DNA from 2 places in the Lactococcus sp. FSL K6-0773 genome. Region 1 is predicted to be linked to the other one. Evidence: a T-box and tRNA genes for the amino acid it is inferred to sense, from the RefSeq annotation. Region 1 holds a T-box; the other holds one or more tRNA genes.

Region 1 (9,866 bases):
CAAATACCAGTTTGCAAACTCATCCCAAATGAAATTGTAAAGAATATGACCAGCGACACCAAATTCAAATTTATCCATTTGTTCAGTCACGCGCCGGGCAGTATCATTCAATCGTGTCAAAATCCAACGGTCAGTGACATTACCAGCAGTTTTATTTGCAACTTTTGTCAAAGCCGAAGAAACAGCATCAGCGCTGACATCTTCTGCATTCATCAAAATATAACGTGAAACATTCCAAATTTTATTGATGAAATTCCAAGCGGCATCCATTTTATCATAAGAAAAACGCACATCTTGTCCTGGTGCAGAACCATTTGATAGGAACCAACGGAGTGCATCAGCTCCATACTTTTCAATCACATCCATTGGATCAATTCCGTTACCAAGCGATTTAGACATTTTACGTCCTTCTTCGTCACGAATCAAACCATGAATCAAAACATTGTGAAATGGTGATTTACCAGTGAATTCTAAAGATTGGAAAATCATGCGTGAAACCCAGAAGAAGATAATATCATAACCTGTTACAAGGGTACTTGTTGGGAAATAACGTTTGAAGTCTGCTGAGTTTTCATCTGGCCAACCCATTGTTGAAAATGGCCACAAAGCTGAACTAAACCAAGTATCAAGTACATCGGCATCTTGTGTCCAACCTTCTCCCTCAGGTGCTTCTTCACCAACATACATTTCACCCGCTTCATTATACCAAGCTGGAATTTGATGTCCCCACCAAAGTTGACGTGAAATAACCCAATCATGAACATTTTCCATCCATTGCATGAAAGTATCATTGAAACGTGGCGGATAAAATTCTACTGCATCTTCTGTTGTTTGATTAGCAATTGCATTCTTAGCTAATTCGTCCATTTTGACAAACCATTGTGTTGATAAACGTGGTTCAACAACCACTCCTGTTCGCTCTGAGTGCCCAACTTCATGGCGGACTGGTTTTATATCAACCAACTGCCCCAATTCCTTGAGGTCAGCAACAATTTGTTTGCGGGCTTCAAAACGGTCAAGTCCTTCATATTTTCCACCATTTTCATTGATGGTTCCGTCATTATTCATCATGTTAATCATTGGCAAATCATGACGCATCGCAACTTCAAAGTCATTAGGGTCATGAGCAGGTGTAATTTTTACAACCCCAGTTCCTTTTTCCATATCAGCATGGTCGTCTGTCAAAATCGGAATGACACGATTAATGATTGGGAGGATAACATTTTTGCCCACTAAATGTTTATAGCGTTCATCTTTTTCATTGACGATAACAGCTGTATCACCAAGGAAAGTTTCTGGACGTGTTGTGGCGATTTCAACAAACTCATCACTTCCTTCAATTTGGTAAGTGATGTGGTAAAAAGCCCCATCAATTTCTTTGTGAATGACTTCAATGTCTGACAAAGCAGTCATCGCTTTTGGATCCCAGTTGATGAGTTTTTCACCACGGTAAATCCAACCTTTATTGTAAAGTTGAACAAAAACTTTACGAACCGCTTGTGAAAGGCCTTCATCAAGAGTAAAACGTTCACGAGAATAATCCACTGAAATCCCCATTTTACCCCATTGTTCCTTGATTGTTGTGGCATACTCATCTTTCCACTCCCAAACTTTATCAAGGAATTTTTCACGTCCAAGGTCTTGTGGTAAAATACCATCTTCAGCAAGGCGGGCAGCAACTTTTGCTTGAGTGGCAATCCCCGCATGGTCCATTCCTGGCAACCAAAGCGTATCAAAACCTTGCATCCGTTTTTGACGGATGATGATGTCTTGCAAAGTTGTATCCCAAGCATGACCCAAGTGGAGTTTTCCTGTCACATTTGGTGGTGGAATAACGATGCTATAAGGCTCTGCATCGGGATTTCCAGAAGGTTTGAAAACATCAGCTTCAAGCCATTTTTCGTAGCGTCCTTCTTCAACCTCTGTCGGGTTGAATTTTGGGGTTAGTTCGTTTGTCATATTTTTCTCCTTTGGGTACAAAAAAAGCACCCTGATTTATTCTCCAGGGTGCTTCCGCACGGTACCACCTGATTTTCGTCAATTGACGACACTCATTTTATGCCATAATTTTCTTGAAATGACGCAACCTTCATAAAGTTTGACTGAACACTTTCACCAACCGTGTTCTCTCTATAAGTCTTGCTTTATTACTCCTCGTCAACTTGTTTTTATTTTAGCAGAATTCTTGTTTTTTTACAAGATACTTCTAAATTTTTATTTTTCTTTAATGATTTCTAAAAAATGCTCCAAGCCTTCTTTGGCTTGAATTTGCTGATTACATTGTTCAGAATCTAAGCAAATATAGGTGCCATTTTTAGTATAGGTCCCGTCAGCGCCTCTTTTTGTTGTCGCTAGAAATTGAGTGACAATACTTGTTTTTTGGCAAATGGCACAGATATTTTTCATACTGCCAGAGATACTGCCATAGAAACCACGCCCGTCAGCGGTCAAAAGATATTTTCGGCCGCTTGAAACTTCATTCCAAGCAAAGTAAGTGACATCACGTAAGTCCCATTGACTTGTCGCTGGAATTTTTAACTTTTTAACTTTTTTGAAAGCTTTTTTCATTTGAGATTCACTCGGTAAATGAAAAGCTTCGACTAAAGTTTTAAGTTCTGTCAGTAATTTTTCAGCTTGTTCTCTTGATAATTTAGGATTATCAATGGCTGATAAATATTCTTGGATAGCAACTTTTACTGACAGATTATTTTCACTGACAAGACTGTCAGCATTTTCAGCGATTTGCAAAATTTCTGTGGCGACTTGGGCATAAACTGCCTCAACTGTCGATTTATCATTGACAGAGTGATAGACATTGACGAGGTCAAAGGTCAGGTATTTAATTCGATTATATTCATATGGTTTTAACATTTTCTTATTCCTTAAGATGTGAACCCGACTGCTTTGAAGTTATGAAAATTGAGAAAATGTGGTTCTGTGCAAGGCACAAGTTCCTTTTTGTCCATTCTCATCCACTTCAAGGAGGGTGAACTCAATTTGTTCTTATCCGCAAAGAAATAAGACTTTGCGGTAATCTAAGCGAGAGCTCTTACTCGCACTTGATTACCAACCATCTTCTTAAAATTCATTTGAATCTCCTTTTATCTAATGGTTAGAAGTCACTTCTCTAAAAATAGAAGTCACTCATTAAAATGTTTTTGTTCCAAAATCTGGAACGTCATGGAAATCTTTACCATTTTTGTAGTTTTCAAATTTTCCTTGCAAAAATTGGTAAGCGTCTAAACGACTTTCATAGCGAATAGCAGCTTCTTTCGCTTCTTTTTTACCGTCTTCTGTGGCAATTTTTTCAGCTGCTTTCATGGCAAGTTCAGAAATTTGAACTTGTTGGTCCACCCATTCTTGAAAATCTTTTAAAAAATTTTGTTCGTAAGTCATTTTTTCTCCTATTAAAATTCAGAGCTGTTGGCTCATCATTATCTTTTGGGTTTGATTAAATCATAGCTTTGCTCAACCATTTTGCAAACTTGCTCATCAGCAACATCTCCACCAAGTAAAACATCGTTCCAATGCGTTTTGTTCATGTGAAATGCTGGATTAATATCCACAAAGAAATCTCGCAATTCGATTGCGATTTCTGGCTTCTGCTTGATTGCGATATTGACTCGTCCTTCTCGCTCAGAAATATAAGCAAATGATTTTTTATTCTTTAAATGTCGCATCACTACCGTTGGCTGACCCTTCTCCATTTTGGCAAAGGGAGTATCTGCAAAAGTCGGCCCAAGAGACAAGCAAAAATCAATAAGTTCTTTTTTATTCATCTATTTATTAAGCTCCAATTGATAAGCAAAACGGTCACCTTCAAATTGAACAAGTCCTCGTTTTACAAAGCCTTCACGTTCAAAGACATGTTGCATCAATTTATTGACCGGGTGGGTATCTAGGCGAAAATCAGAGTATCCTTTAGATAACATCAAGGTAAAAATATTTGAAAATAGATATCTTGTCAAAGATTGTCCACGAAATTCGTTAGACAAAGCAATTCGATGAATGGTCACATAATCAAAATTTTGATTTGACCAAGCGCCGTCAGTAATTTGAGTATAAGCTGGTTCTTCACCCGTAATAATTGCACAATAACCGGCTATTTTATCATCAACTAACAAGACATAGGCCTGTTCTTTCACAAAATCCTCTTCAATATCAAAAACTGCTGGATAAGCATTTTGCCATTGGTCACTCCCGGAATCAGCCAAAAAAGTTCTTGCTTCTTCAATAATTTTCATAATTGACAGCAAATCTTTCGGGCCTGCTTTTCTCATATAAATCATATAAAACCTCGGATTTTTTCCATTTTATCATAAAAATAATTAATGACAGAACCGTCAGATTTACTGACGGCTCTTTTTATTGACAGTATCATCAACTTTCCTATCAAATCTCTTATCTGTCAGTAAATCTAATTTTTTTAGATGTCACAAAACGCTAGTCTAAAGAAATTTCTGGATTTTCTTTAGTGACTAGGAGTACCTGTGCTGTTCCCCCTAAATATTTTTCACTCAATTCAGCTAATTTTTGAGTTGCAGCATCTAGAACTTCACCGCGTTCAGGGTCAACAGATTCAATAATCAAAAAAGCATTTTTGGTTTGTTCTGTCAGCATCGTTCTTTGACCATCACGCCAATTCCATGAGCGACAAACTGCCCCTTCATCATCAAGATAGCAGATTTCACCAGGCAAAGCATTATCAGCTTCATCATCACCCAAAGCCAAGAAATATTCGCCACCAACAGCTTTTGTCAAACGTAGATTTCCTGCAAAAGTATCAATATCCTCACCACCAGCAGGTAGCCCATAGTTCAAGCTAATACTATTGTAAATATCAACCAAAGGATTAATCGAACCCACAGCTTTACCTTTATCTACTCGTTTAAGCAGATTTTCAATCGAACTTCTAGCCCCTTTTTTTGTTTTAAATTTTTGATAAGCCTTGCGCCAAACAGAGACTACAGGATTTTCACTAAAAACAGCCGCTTCTAAAAATTGCTCTGCATTTTCATTCGCCTCATCAAGATTTTTTTTGATTTCAGCACTTGATTCCATACTATTATCAATATTTTTAGCTAAAACAATTCCGATTTTTGTCTCAGGAAAAAGTTCCCAAAATTCAGGTTCAACAATAAATTTTTTCATAATTTTTTCTTACTTTTCTAATTTTAACTATAAAATTTACTGACGAAAATCTTGTCAGTAAAATACGACTGAATAAGGAGTATTTTATCTGTGGATAAAGAATGAACAGCGGAGCTGGTCATTCTATCATTCGTCAGCGAGTGAATTGAGCATTTTAGTTGTGGATAAAAGAATGAACAGAAAAGCTGAGCATTCTATCCATCATCAGCGATTGAACAACGGGCAGGTAAATCGTAATTAAAAGAATGAACAACTAAAATATCCATTCTGTCAGTAAATTTTCACTTAAACTTTAGCTGCTAGCAACTAATAATTCTGTCAGCAAAATTTCTCAATATTTACCATATTTTTGCGGACGGCGTCCACGTTTTTTACCTTTAGCAAAAGCTTCAGCTTTACGTTCTTCTTCCAAATGTTCAAATTTAACAATTTTCAAAGGTTCATCACGTTTTGTCAATTTAACAACTGCTTCAGTTCTTGCTGTATGTGGGAACATATCCACTGATTGGATGTATTCTACTTTATAATAATTGGCCAAAACGACTAAATCTTTTGCCAAAGTTGAAACGTTACAGCTGACATAAACCATTTTTTCCGGTGGGAATTTAGTAATTGTTTCAAGCAATGCATCATCAAGCCCCGTACGTGGTGGGTCAACAATCATTGCAGTTGCTCTATGACCAGATTTGTTCCAATTTGGAATAATTCGCTCAGCTTTACCAATTTCATAGTGGCAATTTTTAAGCCCCAAACGTTTGGCATTTTCACGCGCATCAAAAATTGATTCTGGTGTAATATCCATTCCATGAACCGATTTTACTTTTTTAGCCACCGCAAAACCAATCGTACCTACACCACAATATGCATCAATGACACGGTCATCTTTTTTAGGATTCAAAGCCTTAACTGCTTCACCATAAAGTACATTGGCTTGCTCAGAGTTCAATTGGTAGAAAGCACGAGGACTTAATTCAAATTCATAATCCAAAACGCCTTCGGTAATTGTTTCTTTTTCATTGAATAAAATTTGTGTGCGTTCGCCATAGATTTCACTGGTTTTTCTTGGGTGGAAATTGACCGCAACCGTCACAATTTCTTCAAATTCTTCTGTCAGTGCTGACAACATTTTATCAAATTTAACAAAAGAATTTTTTTGACGTTTTGAAGGTTCTTCACGTAATTCAGGCCAAACTTGTCCGTCCAAAATAATTGGTGTTGAAGTCACAAAAATAATTTGTACTTCACCTGTTTTTTGTGAGCGACGAACCATGACCGTACGAATTCCGCCGATTTTACGTTCATCATATACAGGTAAATCAAATTTTTCAATCAAACGGCAAATGTGATTGATAATTTCTTGGGTTTTGGGATCTTGAACCAAACAGTTATCTAGGTTAACCAAATGATGTGTTCCTTCTTGATAAAGTCCCGCAATCACTGTTCCGTCATTCAAACGACGCACTTGGAACTGCAATTTGTTACGATAACCAAGTGTATTTTCCATTCCCAAAGTTGCACGCAATTCATAATTACGCCAACCTGCTGGCTTATATTTTTCTAAGGCCTGACGCATAACATCACGCTTAAATTCCAATTGCATTGGATAAGAAAGATGCATGATGTGAGATTGACTCATTTCATGATAAGCTCTATCCTGTGGTTTCACACGGTTTGGTGATTTTTCAATAATCTTAACCAATTTTGCACGACTAAAATTTCTAGCATTTTCAGTAATTTCAACTAAAACTTCTTCACCTGGAAGTGCATAAGGAATAAAAACAAGTCGTCCTGAAATGACGCCAATTCCTTCCCCATTTATTCCCATTGGCTCGATTTCGAGTTGAAGTTCCTGTCCTATTTTTAAATTTATCATTTGTTAATTATTTTCCCTCTAGTTCGTCAATTAAATGACCATTTTCAATCCATTATAAAAAATCACTAATAAAGGATTGTGTGATACACTATTATAACATTTCACAATTTCTTTTTGTAGTCTTTTTCTACTTGAATCCTAAAAGATTTGAACTTATTTTTTCATCTATGAATATTACTCTCCAATAAAAAGCCTGACACTGTCAGACCTTTTATTTTTCTTTAATTATTGTTTTTTACGTCTAAGTAAAAGAGCAAGTGGCGAAATAATCACTGCCATAATTCCCAGCAGAGTCAAAACAATTTGTGATTTTTGACTATCACCAGTACTTGGAAGAACATCTGTTGGCTTACTATCTTTTACAGCCTTAGCCGTAGGTGTTTTTGATTGATTATTAGATGGTTGACTTGGTTTATCTGGGTGAACTGGAGGAACGATAATTCCTGCAGGCACCTTATGATAAACGACAATTCTTTCAATGTCCGCTGTATCTACCGTAATTCCTGTCATTTCATCAATCTTAAGTTGACTTGCGATGTAATCTTTAATGATTGGCGAAAGAACTGCAGCAAATCTTCCACCATTATCAGCTGTCCAGTCACTATAAGTTTTGTCACCCGTCACTTTGTCGGTAGTGATTGTCCGACTAAAGACAATTGTTGCCTTATAGTTGTCAGCAGCCTTATCCCCATTATCATAAACATAATGAATGACTTCATTAACTGATTTATTTTCCGTCTCAACTACTGTGCCATGTTTTAGTCTCACAATATAATGTTGAGGGTCATCAGCAAATTTAGTTCCATCTTTTGGATAATCATCAGAAATTAATTCGTAGCCTTTATCTGTATAAGATTTAATCGTGTCAGCCGTTGTATAACCTGAATCATCTCCAGTTCCACCAGACAAATCTTTTGTAGTCAAAATTTTTCCAGTCGTTTCATCAATATAAGTAACATCAATGGTTCCTTGATTTCGAGTGTAAGTTACTGTCACAGAAATATCTTCTGTATCAGCAGTAATTCCTGTCATTTCAGAAACTTTAAGTTGATCAGCTGTATAACCGTCAATTACTGGAGAAGTTACTGACGCAAAACTATCACCGTTATCAGCAGTCCAATCACCGTATGTCTTATCATTCGTTACTCTGTCAGTAGTAATAGTACGACTAAAGTCAACCGTAGCATTGTGGTCAGTAGCTGCTTCACCTCCACCTTCATAAACATAATGAATCACTTGATTGACAGCTTTTTTATCAGTTGATTCTGTTAAGCCGTGTTTTAATTTTACTACATAGTGTTGTGGCTCATCCGTAAAGACTGTCCCCCACTTGGGTAATCATCAGAAACTAATTCATAGCCTTTAGCTGTATATGACTTGATATCATCAGCAGTTGTATAATTTGACGGATCATCCGTTCCACCAGATAAATCTTTTTTAGTCAAAACTTGACCAGTTGTTTCATCAATGTAAGTAACATCAATGGTTCCTTGGTTACGTTTATAAACGACCTTTTTCTGAATATCTGCTGAATTAGCTGTGATTCCGCTTATTGCATCAATTTTTAATTGGTCAGCTGTTTCTCCTTTAATTGTTGGCGAAACTACTTCTCCGAAACTATCCCCATTTTGTGCTTGCCAATCCCCATAAGTCTTTTCACCAGTTACTTGATTGGTTGTCACACTTCTTGTAAAATTCAATGGAGGAGCATTATAATCATCTGCTGCCTTGCTTCCATCTTCATAAACATATTGAATAGTTTCATTGACTTGTTTTTGCTCAGAACTTACAACTAATTTTTGTTTCAAATTAACAACATAGTGTTGAGCTGTATCCGTAAAGACTGTCCCACCACTTGGATAATTATCCGAAACCAATTCATAACCTGCATCTGTATAAGATTTAATGGTGTCAGTTGTGGTGTAATTAGAAGAATCACCTGTTCCACCAGATAAATCTTTTTTACTTAAAGTCTGTCCCGTTGTTTGGTCAATATAAGTAACATCGATGCTTCCTTGATTTCGAGTATAAACATAGTTTTCAGTTTGGTCATTGACAGCATAATTTCCCGAAGTTGTTGCTCCATTTGAAGCCTTAAAGGTATAGCCTGGAATAGTTTTTTGACTTGTCGTATACGGAGTGTTAATATCACCACTTGTTGTTTCTGAAGGAGCAATTGTCTTTCCTTGTTCATCCACATAATTAGAAATAACAGTACCTTGAGCTACCGTATAAGTAAAATTAACATTACGCAGTTGTTGCAAATTCATTTGGGCACCAGTTGAGGCCGCAATTGAGAAAGACATCGCCTGATTTGTTCCAACAAAAGAAGAAACATCCTGTGTCCAAGTTAGACCACCATAAGTGATTGACATTACTTTCGTCGCACCATTATAGCTCATTGTAAAGTCCACAAAATTATTATTTGACGGATCAGAAATAGTCTTAGCAGTGGCAGCAATTGTTTTGGCTTGTCCATTCAGACCATCAACAAAAGCACCAAAAGATTTACCAGAAAAACCTGTTGGGTCAGGTAGAAAGCTTGCTTCACTACCAGTATTGAAGTAAGTATCAAGCTTAAAGCCAAAGGCCCCCGGAACCCCACCAATACCTGCTGCACCACCAGGCGCACCTACAACGTTCGTATCACCTGGGTGAAAAAGGAAACCAACACCGTCAGCACCACCCATTCCCTGTGATTTATCTCCTAAATTAATTTTCCCAGTGAAAGTAAAGTTTTGTGACATATCAACTTTAGTCATCAAGGTTACATTACCCGCTTTACTTCCCTCATTAGGAGTCAAAGTTTGCGTAAAAGTATTTGTATCATAAGGAAAATTAG
Region 2 (9,866 bases), 110 kb from region 1:
CGTGACGATAGCATTGTAAGTAGTTTTAGGTTGAAAATTGGAATTTGAACCATAACGAATTTGTTGGAAAGTATCTAAAGAAGTATAAAGCACAGGTGAAATATTAAATTTAGCACTATCTGTAAAACCAACAATAGTCAATACTTCATTATTGGTTGCTAATTTAATTTTATCACCAAGTTTATAATCATATTGATTTTTAAAACTAATATCAGCTACTACCTCGCCCTTATTTTTAAAATCCCTCCCTTCAATAATATTGGGATTTAAAAATTCATTTGAATTAATTCCAAAAAAACTGACATTATTTTTTTTACTTTCATCATTGGCATCATAAATAATCACAGCAGTTTGAGCGAGAACAGCCTTTTCTTTCGCCTTCACCTGACTGGCAATATCTGAATCAATCATTGACATATTGAGAGAATCATTGGCTTTCTCAGATAAAAAAATATCAGTTGCTTTCCATTTATCAACTGCCATTCTATTTTCTTGAGCCAAACCATAGGCCAAACCAGATAAGAAAAATACAAGATAGGAAATCAAAAACATGACACCAATTACGAGAGCATATCTTAATTTTGAATGTTTAATTTCATTAATTGCTAAAAACATCATCGAGCTCCTATTTTCTATATAAATCCCCAAAATTTCTGAGGACTAACTGAATAAAAGGACTTGTATTATATAAACCCCTTTTAAAAAAGTCTATCATAGTTCAAATGGAAATGCTGCCATAATGCTTGTAGCAAAAACCACAAAGAAACATTTGAAAAGATATAAAACTAAAAAATACATAATCCACGAAAAGAAGTAAATAAAGGGGATATAATCCCTAAAATGTCTTGACAAACCCAGGAATAATATGATATGATGATAAACGGTATTGTTTACCCCATTTTTGTGGCCCCGGAAACCCAAAAATACTTTGCAGGACTCTTACACCTGCTGTAAACAAATTCTAGTAAAAGGAAAATAACCAAAATGATGAAAACTACATTCATGGCTAACGCTCAAAACGTTGACCGTAAATGGTACGTCGTCGATGCAACTGATGTTCCTCTTGGACGTCTTTCTGCAGTTGTCGCAAGCGTACTTCGCGGAAAAAACAAACCAACATACACACCACATACTGATACAGGTGATTTCGTAATCGTTGTTAACGCTGAAAAAATCAAATTGACTGGTAAAAAAGCAACTGATAAAGTATATTACTCACACTCACTTCACCCAGGTGGATTGAAATCAGTTACTGCTGGTGAACTCCGTGAAAAAAATGCTGTACGTTTGATTGAAAAATCAGTAAAAGGTATGCTTCCACACAACACACTTGGACGTGCTCAAGGCATGAAACTTAAAGTGTTTGTTGGTGCAGAACACACACATACAGCTCAAAAACCTGAAGTCCTTGACATCACAGGTTTGATTTAATCAGGAAGGAACGAACATAATGGCACAAGTACAATATGCCGGCACAGGCCGTCGTAAAAATGCAGTAGCACGCGTACGTCTCGTACCTGGTACTGGTAAAATCACAGTTAACGGACGTGAAGTAGAAAGCTACATCCCACACGCAGACATGCGTCTCGTTATCAACCAACCATTTGCAGCTACACAAACAGAAGGTAGCTACGATACACTCGTAAACGTAAATGGTGGTGGTGTATCAGGTCAAGCAGGAGCTATCCGTCACGGAATCGCTCGTGCATTGCTCCAAGTAGACCCAGACTTCCGTAGTGCTTTGAAACGCGCTGGACTCCTTACACGTGACGCCCGTATGGTTGAACGTAAAAAACCAGGTCTCAAAAAAGCCCGTAAAGCATCACAATTCTCAAAACGTTAATATTATTCATATATCAATGTTTAAAACACTTCCATACGGAAGTGTTTTTTTTGTATTAAATTTACACCTAGAAAATTTGTAAATTCTCTCTTACGATATCCAAAGGGTAAAATAATAAACCCAAAAATTACATTTTCTATAAAAAATGTACATTAGAGAACATGACAACCGTGGGATTTTCCGGATGTAAGATAAAAAAAGGTATAAAAGTCACAGTTAATTCTTGACAAGTTTAGTTAGGTTTGATAGAATATAATAGTTGTCGCAAGAGACGAGAGTCTTGAAGCGATAAGCTAGACCATTGAAAACTGAATAAAGAAGAATGACTCATGTGATGTAGTAAGATACATCAAAAATCTGTCAATCAATAATGAAAGACAAGCCAGTCACTAAGGTGACTTAAATACTTTATTTGAGAGTTTGATCCTGGCTCAGGACGAACGCTGGCGGCGTGCCTAATACATGCAAGTTGAGCGCTGAAGGTTGGTACTTGTACCAACTGGATGAGCAGCGAACGGGTGAGTAACGCGTGGGGAATCTGCCTTTGAGCGGGGGACAACATTTGGAAACGAATGCTAATACCGCATAAAAACTTTAAACACAAGTTTTAAGTTTGAAAGATGCAATTGCATCACTCAAAGATGATCCCGCGTTGTATTAGCTAGTTGGTGAGGTAAAGGCTCACCAAGGCGATGATACATAGCCGACCTGAGAGGGTGATCGGCCACATTGGGACTGAGACACGGCCCAAACTCCTACGGGAGGCAGCAGTAGGGAATCTTCGGCAATGGACGAAAGTCTGACCGAGCAACGCCGCGTGAGTGAAGAAGGTTTTCGGATCGTAAAACTCTGTTGGTAGAGAAGAACGTTGGTGAGAGTGGAAAGCTCATCAAGTGACGGTAACTACCCAGAAAGGGACGGCTAACTACGTGCCAGCAGCCGCGGTAATACGTAGGTCCCGAGCGTTGTCCGGATTTATTGGGCGTAAAGCGAGCGCAGGTGGTTTATTAAGTCTGGTGTAAAAGGCAGTGGCTCAACCATTGTATGCATTGGAAACTGGTAGACTTGAGTGCAGGAGAGGAGAGTGGAATTCCATGTGTAGCGGTGAAATGCGTAGATATATGGAGGAACACCGGTGGCGAAAGCGGCTCTCTGGCCTGTAACTGACACTGAGGCTCGAAAGCGTGGGGAGCAAACAGGATTAGATACCCTGGTAGTCCACGCCGTAAACGATGAGTGCTAGATGTAGGGAGCTATAAGTTCTCTGTATCGCAGCTAACGCAATAAGCACTCCGCCTGGGGAGTACGACCGCAAGGTTGAAACTCAAAGGAATTGACGGGGGCCCGCACAAGCGGTGGAGCATGTGGTTTAATTCGAAGCAACGCGAAGAACCTTACCAGGTCTTGACATACTCGTGCTATTCCTAGAGATAGGAAGTTCCTTCGGGACACGGGATACAGGTGGTGCATGGTTGTCGTCAGCTCGTGTCGTGAGATGTTGGGTTAAGTCCCGCAACGAGCGCAACCCCTATTGTTAGTTGCCATCATTAAGTTGGGCACTCTAACGAGACTGCCGGTGATAAACCGGAGGAAGGTGGGGATGACGTCAAATCATCATGCCCCTTATGACCTGGGCTACACACGTGCTACAATGGATGGTACAACGAGTCGCGAGACAGTGATGTTTAGCTAATCTCTTAAAACCATTCTCAGTTCGGATTGTAGGCTGCAACTCGCCTACATGAAGTCGGAATCGCTAGTAATCGCGGATCAGCACGCCGCGGTGAATACGTTCCCGGGCCTTGTACACACCGCCCGTCACACCACGGGAGTTGGGAGTACCCGAAGTAGGTTGCCTAACCGCAAGGAGGGCGCTTCCTAAGGTAAGACCGATGACTGGGGTGAAGTCGTAACAAGGTAGCCGTATCGGAAGGTGCGGCTGGATCACCTCCTTTCTAAGGAATATATACAAAGACATGAGCATTCAACTTTATTCAGTTTTGAGGGGTTTAGTGATAAACCTAAGCAAGAATCAAATTCTTGATTGTGGGGCCTTAGCTCAGCTGGGAGAGCGCCTGCTTTGCACGCAGGAGGTCAGCGGTTCGATCCCGCTAGGCTCCATTGTCAGACAAGACGTTAAAATCACTTGAACATTGAAAACTAAATAACAATATCTAATAACGATAAATAAACCAAAAGCTGTGAATTTTAAAGAATTTACAAACTTATACTTGAAAAACGATGATTATAAATCATCATGGCAAAGTTAATAAGGGCGCACGGTGGATGCCTTGGCACTAAGAGCCGATGAAGGACGTGACTAACGACGATATTCTAGGGGGAGCAGTAAGTACGCATTGATCCCTAGGTCTCCGAATGGGGAAACCCAGCTGCTACTAGCAGTTATTCATGAGTGAATACATAGCTCATGTAAAGGTAACGCAGAGAACTGAAACATCTAAGTACCTGCAGGAAGAGAAAGTAAAAACGATTTCGTAAGTAGCGGCGAGCGAACGCGAAGAAGGGCAAACCAAGAAGCTTGCTTCTTGGGGTTGTAGGACTGCAACGTGGACTTAAGCATTATAGTCGAATAACCTGGGAAGGTTAATCAAAGAGGGTAATAATCCCGTAGACGAAATAGCGCTTATACCTAGCAGTATCCTGAGTAGGGCTGGACACGCGAAATCCAGTTTGAATCCGGGAGGACCATCTCCCAACCCTAAATACTCCTTAGTGACCGATAGTGAACCAGTACCGTGAGGGAAAGGTGAAAAGAACCCCGAGAGGGGAGTGAAATAGCACCTGAAACCGTGTGCCTACAAGAAGTTCGAGCCCGTTAATGGGTGAGAGCGTGCCTTTTGTAGAATGAACCGGCGAGTTACGTTATGATGCGAGGTTAAGTTGAAGAGACGGAGCCGTAGGGAAACCGAGTCTGAATAGGGCGACTTAGTATCATGATGTAGACCCGAAACCTAGTGACCTATCCATGAGCAGGGTGAAGGTGTGGTAAGACGCACTGGAGGCCCGAACCAGGACACGTTGAAAAGTGTTTGGATGACTTGTGGATAGCGGAGAAATTCCAAACGAACTGGGAGATAGCTGGTTCTCTCCGAAATAGCTTTAGGGCTAGCGTCGAAATGTAAGTGTATTGGAGGTAGAGCACTGTTTGGGTGAGGGGTCCGTCTAGGATTACCAATCTCAGATAAACTCCGAATGCTAATACACATGTTCGGCAGTCAGACTGCGAGTGCTAAGATCCGTAGTCGAAAGGGAAACAGCCCAGACCAACAGCTAAGGTCCCAAAATATATGTTAAGTGGAAAAGGATGTGGGGTTGCACAGACAACTAGGATGTTAGCTCAGAAGCAGCTATCATTCAAAGAGTGCGTAATAGCTCACTAGTCGAGTGACCCTGCGCCGAAAATGTACCGGGGCTAAACATATTACCGAAGCTTTGGATTGATATTTTATCAATGGTAGGAGAGCGTTCTTAACCGCGATGAAGGTATACCGTGAGGAGTGCTGGAGCGTTAAGAAGTGAGAATGCCGGTATGAGTAGCGCAAGATAAGTGAGAATCTTATCCACCGTAAGACTAAGGTTTCCAGGGGAAGGCTCGTCCGCCCTGGGTTAGTCGGGACCTAAGGCGAGGCCGAAAGGCGTAGTCGATGGACAACTGGTTGATATTCCAGTACTAGATATGATCGTGATGGAGGGACGCAGTAGGCTAAGAGATGCCAGTTAATGGATTCTGGTCTAAGCAGTGAGGTGTGAGATGTGTCAAATGCATTTCTCTTTAACATTGAGCTGTGATGGGGAAGCAACTACGGTTGCGAACTCTCTGATGTCACACTGCCAAGAAAAGCTTCTAGCGTAAAGTCATATCTACCCGTACCGCAAACCGACACAGGTAGTCGAGGCGAGTAGCCTCAGGTGATCGAGAGAACTCTCGTTAAGGAACTCGGCAAAATAGCCCCGTAACTTCGGGAGAAGGGGTGCTGGTGTAAAAGCCAGCCGCAGTGAATAGGCCCAAGCAACTGTTTATCAAAAACACAGCTCTCTGCTAAACCGCAAGGTGATGTATAGGGGGTGACGCCTGCCCGGTGCTGGAAGGTTAAGAGGAGTGCTTAGACGTAAGTCGAAGGTATGAATTGAAGCCCCAGTAAACGGCGGCCGTAACTATAACGGTCCTAAGGTAGCGAAATTCCTTGTCGGGTAAGTTCCGACCCGCACGAAAGGCGTAATGATTTGGGCACTGTCTCAACGAGAGACTCGGTGAAATTTTAGTACCTGTGAAGATGCAGGTTACCCGCGACAGGACGGAAAGACCCCATGGAGCTTTACTGTAGTTTGATATTGAGTACCTGTAAGTCATGTACAGGATAGGTAGGAGCCATTGAAATAGGGACGCTAGTTTCTATTGAGGCGTTGTTGGGATACTACCCTTGACTTATGGTTACTCTAACCCGCTGGCATAATCGGCCAGGGAGACAGTGTCTGACGGACAGTTTGACTGGGGCGGTCGCCTCCTAAAGAGTAACGGAGGCGCTCAAAGGTTGGCTCAGATTGGTTGGAAATCAATCGTAGAGTGTAAAGGTAAAAGCCAGCTTGACTGCGAGAGCTACAACTCGAGCAGGTAGGAAACTAGGACTTAGTGATCCGGTGGTACCGCATGGAAGGGCCATCGCTCAACGGATAAAAGCTACCCTGGGGATAACAGGCTTATCTCCCCCAAGAGTTCACATCGACGGGGAGGTTTGGCACCTCGATGTCGGCTCGTCGCATCCTGGGGCTGTAGTCGGTCCCAAGGGTTGGGCTGTTCGCCCATTAAAGCGGCACGCGAGCTGGGTTCAGAACGTCGTGAGACAGTTCGGTCCCTATCCGTCGCGGGCGTAGGTAATTTGAGAGGATCTGTCCTTAGTACGAGAGGACCGGGATGGACTTACCGCTGGTGTACCAGTTGTTCCGCCAGGAGCACGGCTGGATAGCTATGTAGGGAAGGGATAAGCGCTGAAAGCATCTAAGTGCGAAGCCCACCTCAAGATGAGATTACCCATTCGTAAGAATTAAGAGCCCAGAGAGATGATCTGGTAGATAGGCTGGAAGTGGAAGAGTTGCGAGACTTGGAGCGGACCAGTACTAATCGCTCGAGGACTTTACCAAAAGAGTCAAATATAATATGCTTATGGTTTAAAAGTTAGAAGAATTGTTATTTAGTTTTGAATGTTCAAGGTAACATTTAATGATTTGGTCATCATTGCGATGGAGATACACCTGTTCCCATGTCGAACACAGAAGTTAAGTCCATCTACGGCGGAAGTACTTGGGGGTTGCCCCCTGGGAGATAGGCGAGTGGCCAAGTTTTGGGAGTTTAGCTCAGCTGGGAGAGCATCTGCCTTACAAGCAGAGGGTCAGCGGTTCGATCCCGTTAACTCCCATTGGTTGTTTCAGCCATTAAGTGAATAAAGAGTTTGGAAGGGTAGCGAAGAGGCTAAACGCGGCGGACTGTAAATCCGCTCCTTCGGGTTCGGGGGTTCGAATCCCTCCCCTTCCATAGAAAACGGGCATCGTATAAAGGTAGTACAAAGGTCTCCAAAACCTTTAGTGTGGGTTCAATTCCTGCTGCCCGTGTTTCATTATGGCGGATGTGGTGAAGTGGTTAACACACCGGCTTGTGGCGCCGGCACTCGCGAGTTCGATCCTCGTCATCCGCCTTTTAATGGGGTATAGCCAAGCGGTAAGGCAAGGGACTTTGACTCCCTCATGCGTTGGTTCGAATCCAGCTACCCCAGTTGTTATGTTTCGCCGAAGTGGCGGAATAGGCAGACGCGCCAGACTCAAAATCTGGTTCCTTCACGGGAGTGCCGGTTCGACCCCGGCCTTCGGCATAACATAAAAGCTAACATGCCTATTGTTAGCTTTTTTTATATAATTAATTGGATTATTTTATAGTTAATAAAAAACTACTGAAAATTATTGAATTCAGTAGTTTTTTGTTATATTAAATGCGTTTTTAAAATCAGGAAAAGCGTAAAGCCTGAACTGAGAAGCTTGCTCCAGCAATGATAAAAATATAGCCAATAATCAAGGATTTGAGAATATTTCCGTCGCCATGAACGATTAGAGGAATCAAAAATCCTGCTAAGCACAGAATTGGGGTCCATGTTCTAGTTGCTAGATTATGCCAAGCTAAATAGAAAATTAATAGTGAAAGAATCGTCCCTACAGCTAGAAGTAAAATCAGTAGTGTAGAGTTGATTGCTGTTAAATTCCCATTTATCCAGAAGACACCATGTTTTAGTATCTCATCCACCTTTCCTCGGTAAGTCCCATCTATATCATACCTTTGCCAATCTACTTTAAAAAATGTGTGGTTAAAAATAATATAAGTGATGGTAATAATTAGTGAAAGGATAGAATATAGTAATAAGATCCATCTTTTAATATTATTTGGTTTGTTTATAAAATTTTTCATAGTTCTCCTTTTTACATTATTTTTTAATAAGGTAATAGCTTAAAAAATGTGTCTAGCAGTTTGATTGCAGATCCACCAAAAAGATTCACTGAGCTATGGACAATCGCGCTCTCGATGAAATTATTTCTTTTTGAATAAACCCAAGTAATAATGAAAGAAAGGATGAGATATGGAAGTAAGTACCAAGAAAATCCCGTATGGACAAGAGCGAAAAGTACAAAAGAGATTAAAAAGGCAACCTTTTTATTAGTTATTGATCCAAAAATATAACTTCTAAACAATAGCTCTTCCGAAAGTGGAACAATAATTCCTAAAATATATTTTTGACAAAGGATTGGTAGTTGGCCTAAAATATCCGACATACCAGTATCACTCGTCACGGAAGAAATAATTTGTGCTTTTAGGACAAGTACTGTTACTAGATAATTGGTTGCTAAAGTGAAAAATACAATCCCCATTAGCCAAAAAATACGCTTTAAATCCCAGTTCTTAAGTGTATTTTTTAGATATCCGAGCTTCCAAGCAATTATAAAAATGAGTATTAATACCAAAGTCATTAATAGTGGTAAGGTCCAAGAGGAATTAGTATATAAAAAATCGGTAAAGAAAAAGATTGTTTTATTAAAGAAATAGGCAAAAACTAAAACAAGAGGATATTGATAAAGAATGTTTAATAAAAGAAAAAATAGAATTCCTAAAATATTAAGTTTGTATTTTTTTAAAATCATGGCTGTTCTCTTATAAAAATTTTTAGTGAGTGTTGCAGGTTCATCACTATAAATTTTTGAAGTTCATTTAAATTCTTCTTCATAAGCATCTCCTTTGTTATAAAAAAACTATATATTCAAACTATTTCGAATATATAGCATAATATTAGCACTTGATCAATAACATGTCAAAGAAGTTTGTGTATTTTTAATATAAATACCATTATTTAATCAAAAGTAGTATGTATAATAAGTTTCATCTAATGAAAAAATAGATAAACTGACCTATTTATAATAGGTCAGTTTTATTTTATAGTAAGGGTTTATTCAAAATCTAGACCTGTTATATTTTTTGAAATCTGCCAAAGTCTATCTGCGTCATTGTGGTCTATTGCATGCGGACGTAAGCCTCCAGAAAAATTATTAGCTTCTTCTGATGTCATAAGTCTGGCAATATTAAGGTCTTCACAATAAAGACCACCCTTACTTTCTAAATCAGGGCTTGTTGAGGCCCAAAGAGGTGTTGCGGCACCTTGAGCGATTGTTTTTAAATAGCGATATTTACTTCGGTCAAAGCCGGATTTAAGTGCATTAAAAAATACGGGGATATGAATTAATTTAAAATAGTCGGCTAGGTAGCGGAGCCAAGGGGTAATTGGTGAATTTTGACGACCAATATTTGTCATTGGAATCATACCAGGGTGGACGGCAAAACTTCTAATTCCATATTTTTTTCCTAGTTCATCTAGTTTTATTGAAAATAAAACGTTGGCAGTTTTAGATTGTTGGTAGCCTATTTGGGGATTATAGTTTTCTATTTTTTCAAAATTCCAATCTTCTAGTA

What was found. The T-box of region 1 lies ahead of MHB61_RS09890 (valine--tRNA ligase). A T-box ahead of a tRNA ligase gene usually reads a tRNA of that ligase, here a tRNA-Val.
Region 2: it encodes a tRNA-Val, which carries the amino acid that the T-box ahead of MHB61_RS09890 (valine--tRNA ligase) is inferred to sense. The anticodon was not compared.

Annotation. Positions count from the first base shown of each region.
Region 1 covers NZ_JBBOVF010000001.1:1,979,439-1,989,304, reverse strand. Annotated here, with positions in the region: gene MHB61_RS09890 (valine--tRNA ligase) at 1-1,959, opposite strand, end outside; T-box leader at 2,001-2,167, opposite strand; gene MHB61_RS09885 (FusB/FusC family EF-G-binding protein) at 2,215-2,871, opposite strand; gene MHB61_RS09880 (DUF1912 family protein) at 3,148-3,396, opposite strand; gene MHB61_RS09875 (MmcQ/YjbR family DNA-binding protein) at 3,435-3,779, opposite strand; gene MHB61_RS09870 (GNAT family N-acetyltransferase) at 3,780-4,289, opposite strand; gene MHB61_RS09865 (B3/B4 domain-containing protein) at 4,444-5,151, opposite strand; gene rlmD (23S rRNA (uracil(1939)-C(5))-methyltransferase RlmD) at 5,483-7,024, opposite strand; partial or broken gene ywfG (LPXTG-anchored alpha-1,2-linked mannose-binding protein YwfG) at 7,250-9,866, opposite strand, start outside.
Region 2 covers NZ_JBBOVF010000001.1:1,869,250-1,879,115, forward strand. Annotated here, with positions in the region: gene MHB61_RS09220 (ABC transporter permease) at 1-615, opposite strand, end outside; gene rplM (50S ribosomal protein L13) at 985-1,431, shown strand; gene rpsI (30S ribosomal protein S9) at 1,451-1,843, shown strand; rRNA gene MHB61_RS09235 (16S ribosomal RNA) at 2,252-3,798, shown strand; tRNA gene MHB61_RS09240 (tRNA-Ala) at 3,892-3,964, shown strand; rRNA gene MHB61_RS09245 (23S ribosomal RNA) at 4,103-7,003, shown strand; rRNA gene rrf (5S ribosomal RNA) at 7,087-7,202, shown strand; tRNA gene MHB61_RS09255 (tRNA-Val) at 7,206-7,278, shown strand; tRNA gene MHB61_RS09260 (tRNA-Tyr) at 7,314-7,394, shown strand; tRNA gene MHB61_RS09265 (tRNA-Trp) at 7,401-7,471, shown strand; tRNA gene MHB61_RS09270 (tRNA-His) at 7,482-7,554, shown strand; tRNA gene MHB61_RS09275 (tRNA-Gln) at 7,561-7,632, shown strand; tRNA gene MHB61_RS09280 (tRNA-Leu) at 7,645-7,728, shown strand; gene MHB61_RS09285 (hypothetical protein) at 7,860-8,153, opposite strand; gene MHB61_RS09290 (CPBP family intramembrane glutamic endopeptidase) at 8,339-9,043, opposite strand; gene MHB61_RS09295 (SDR family NAD(P)-dependent oxidoreductase) at 9,346-9,866, opposite strand, start outside.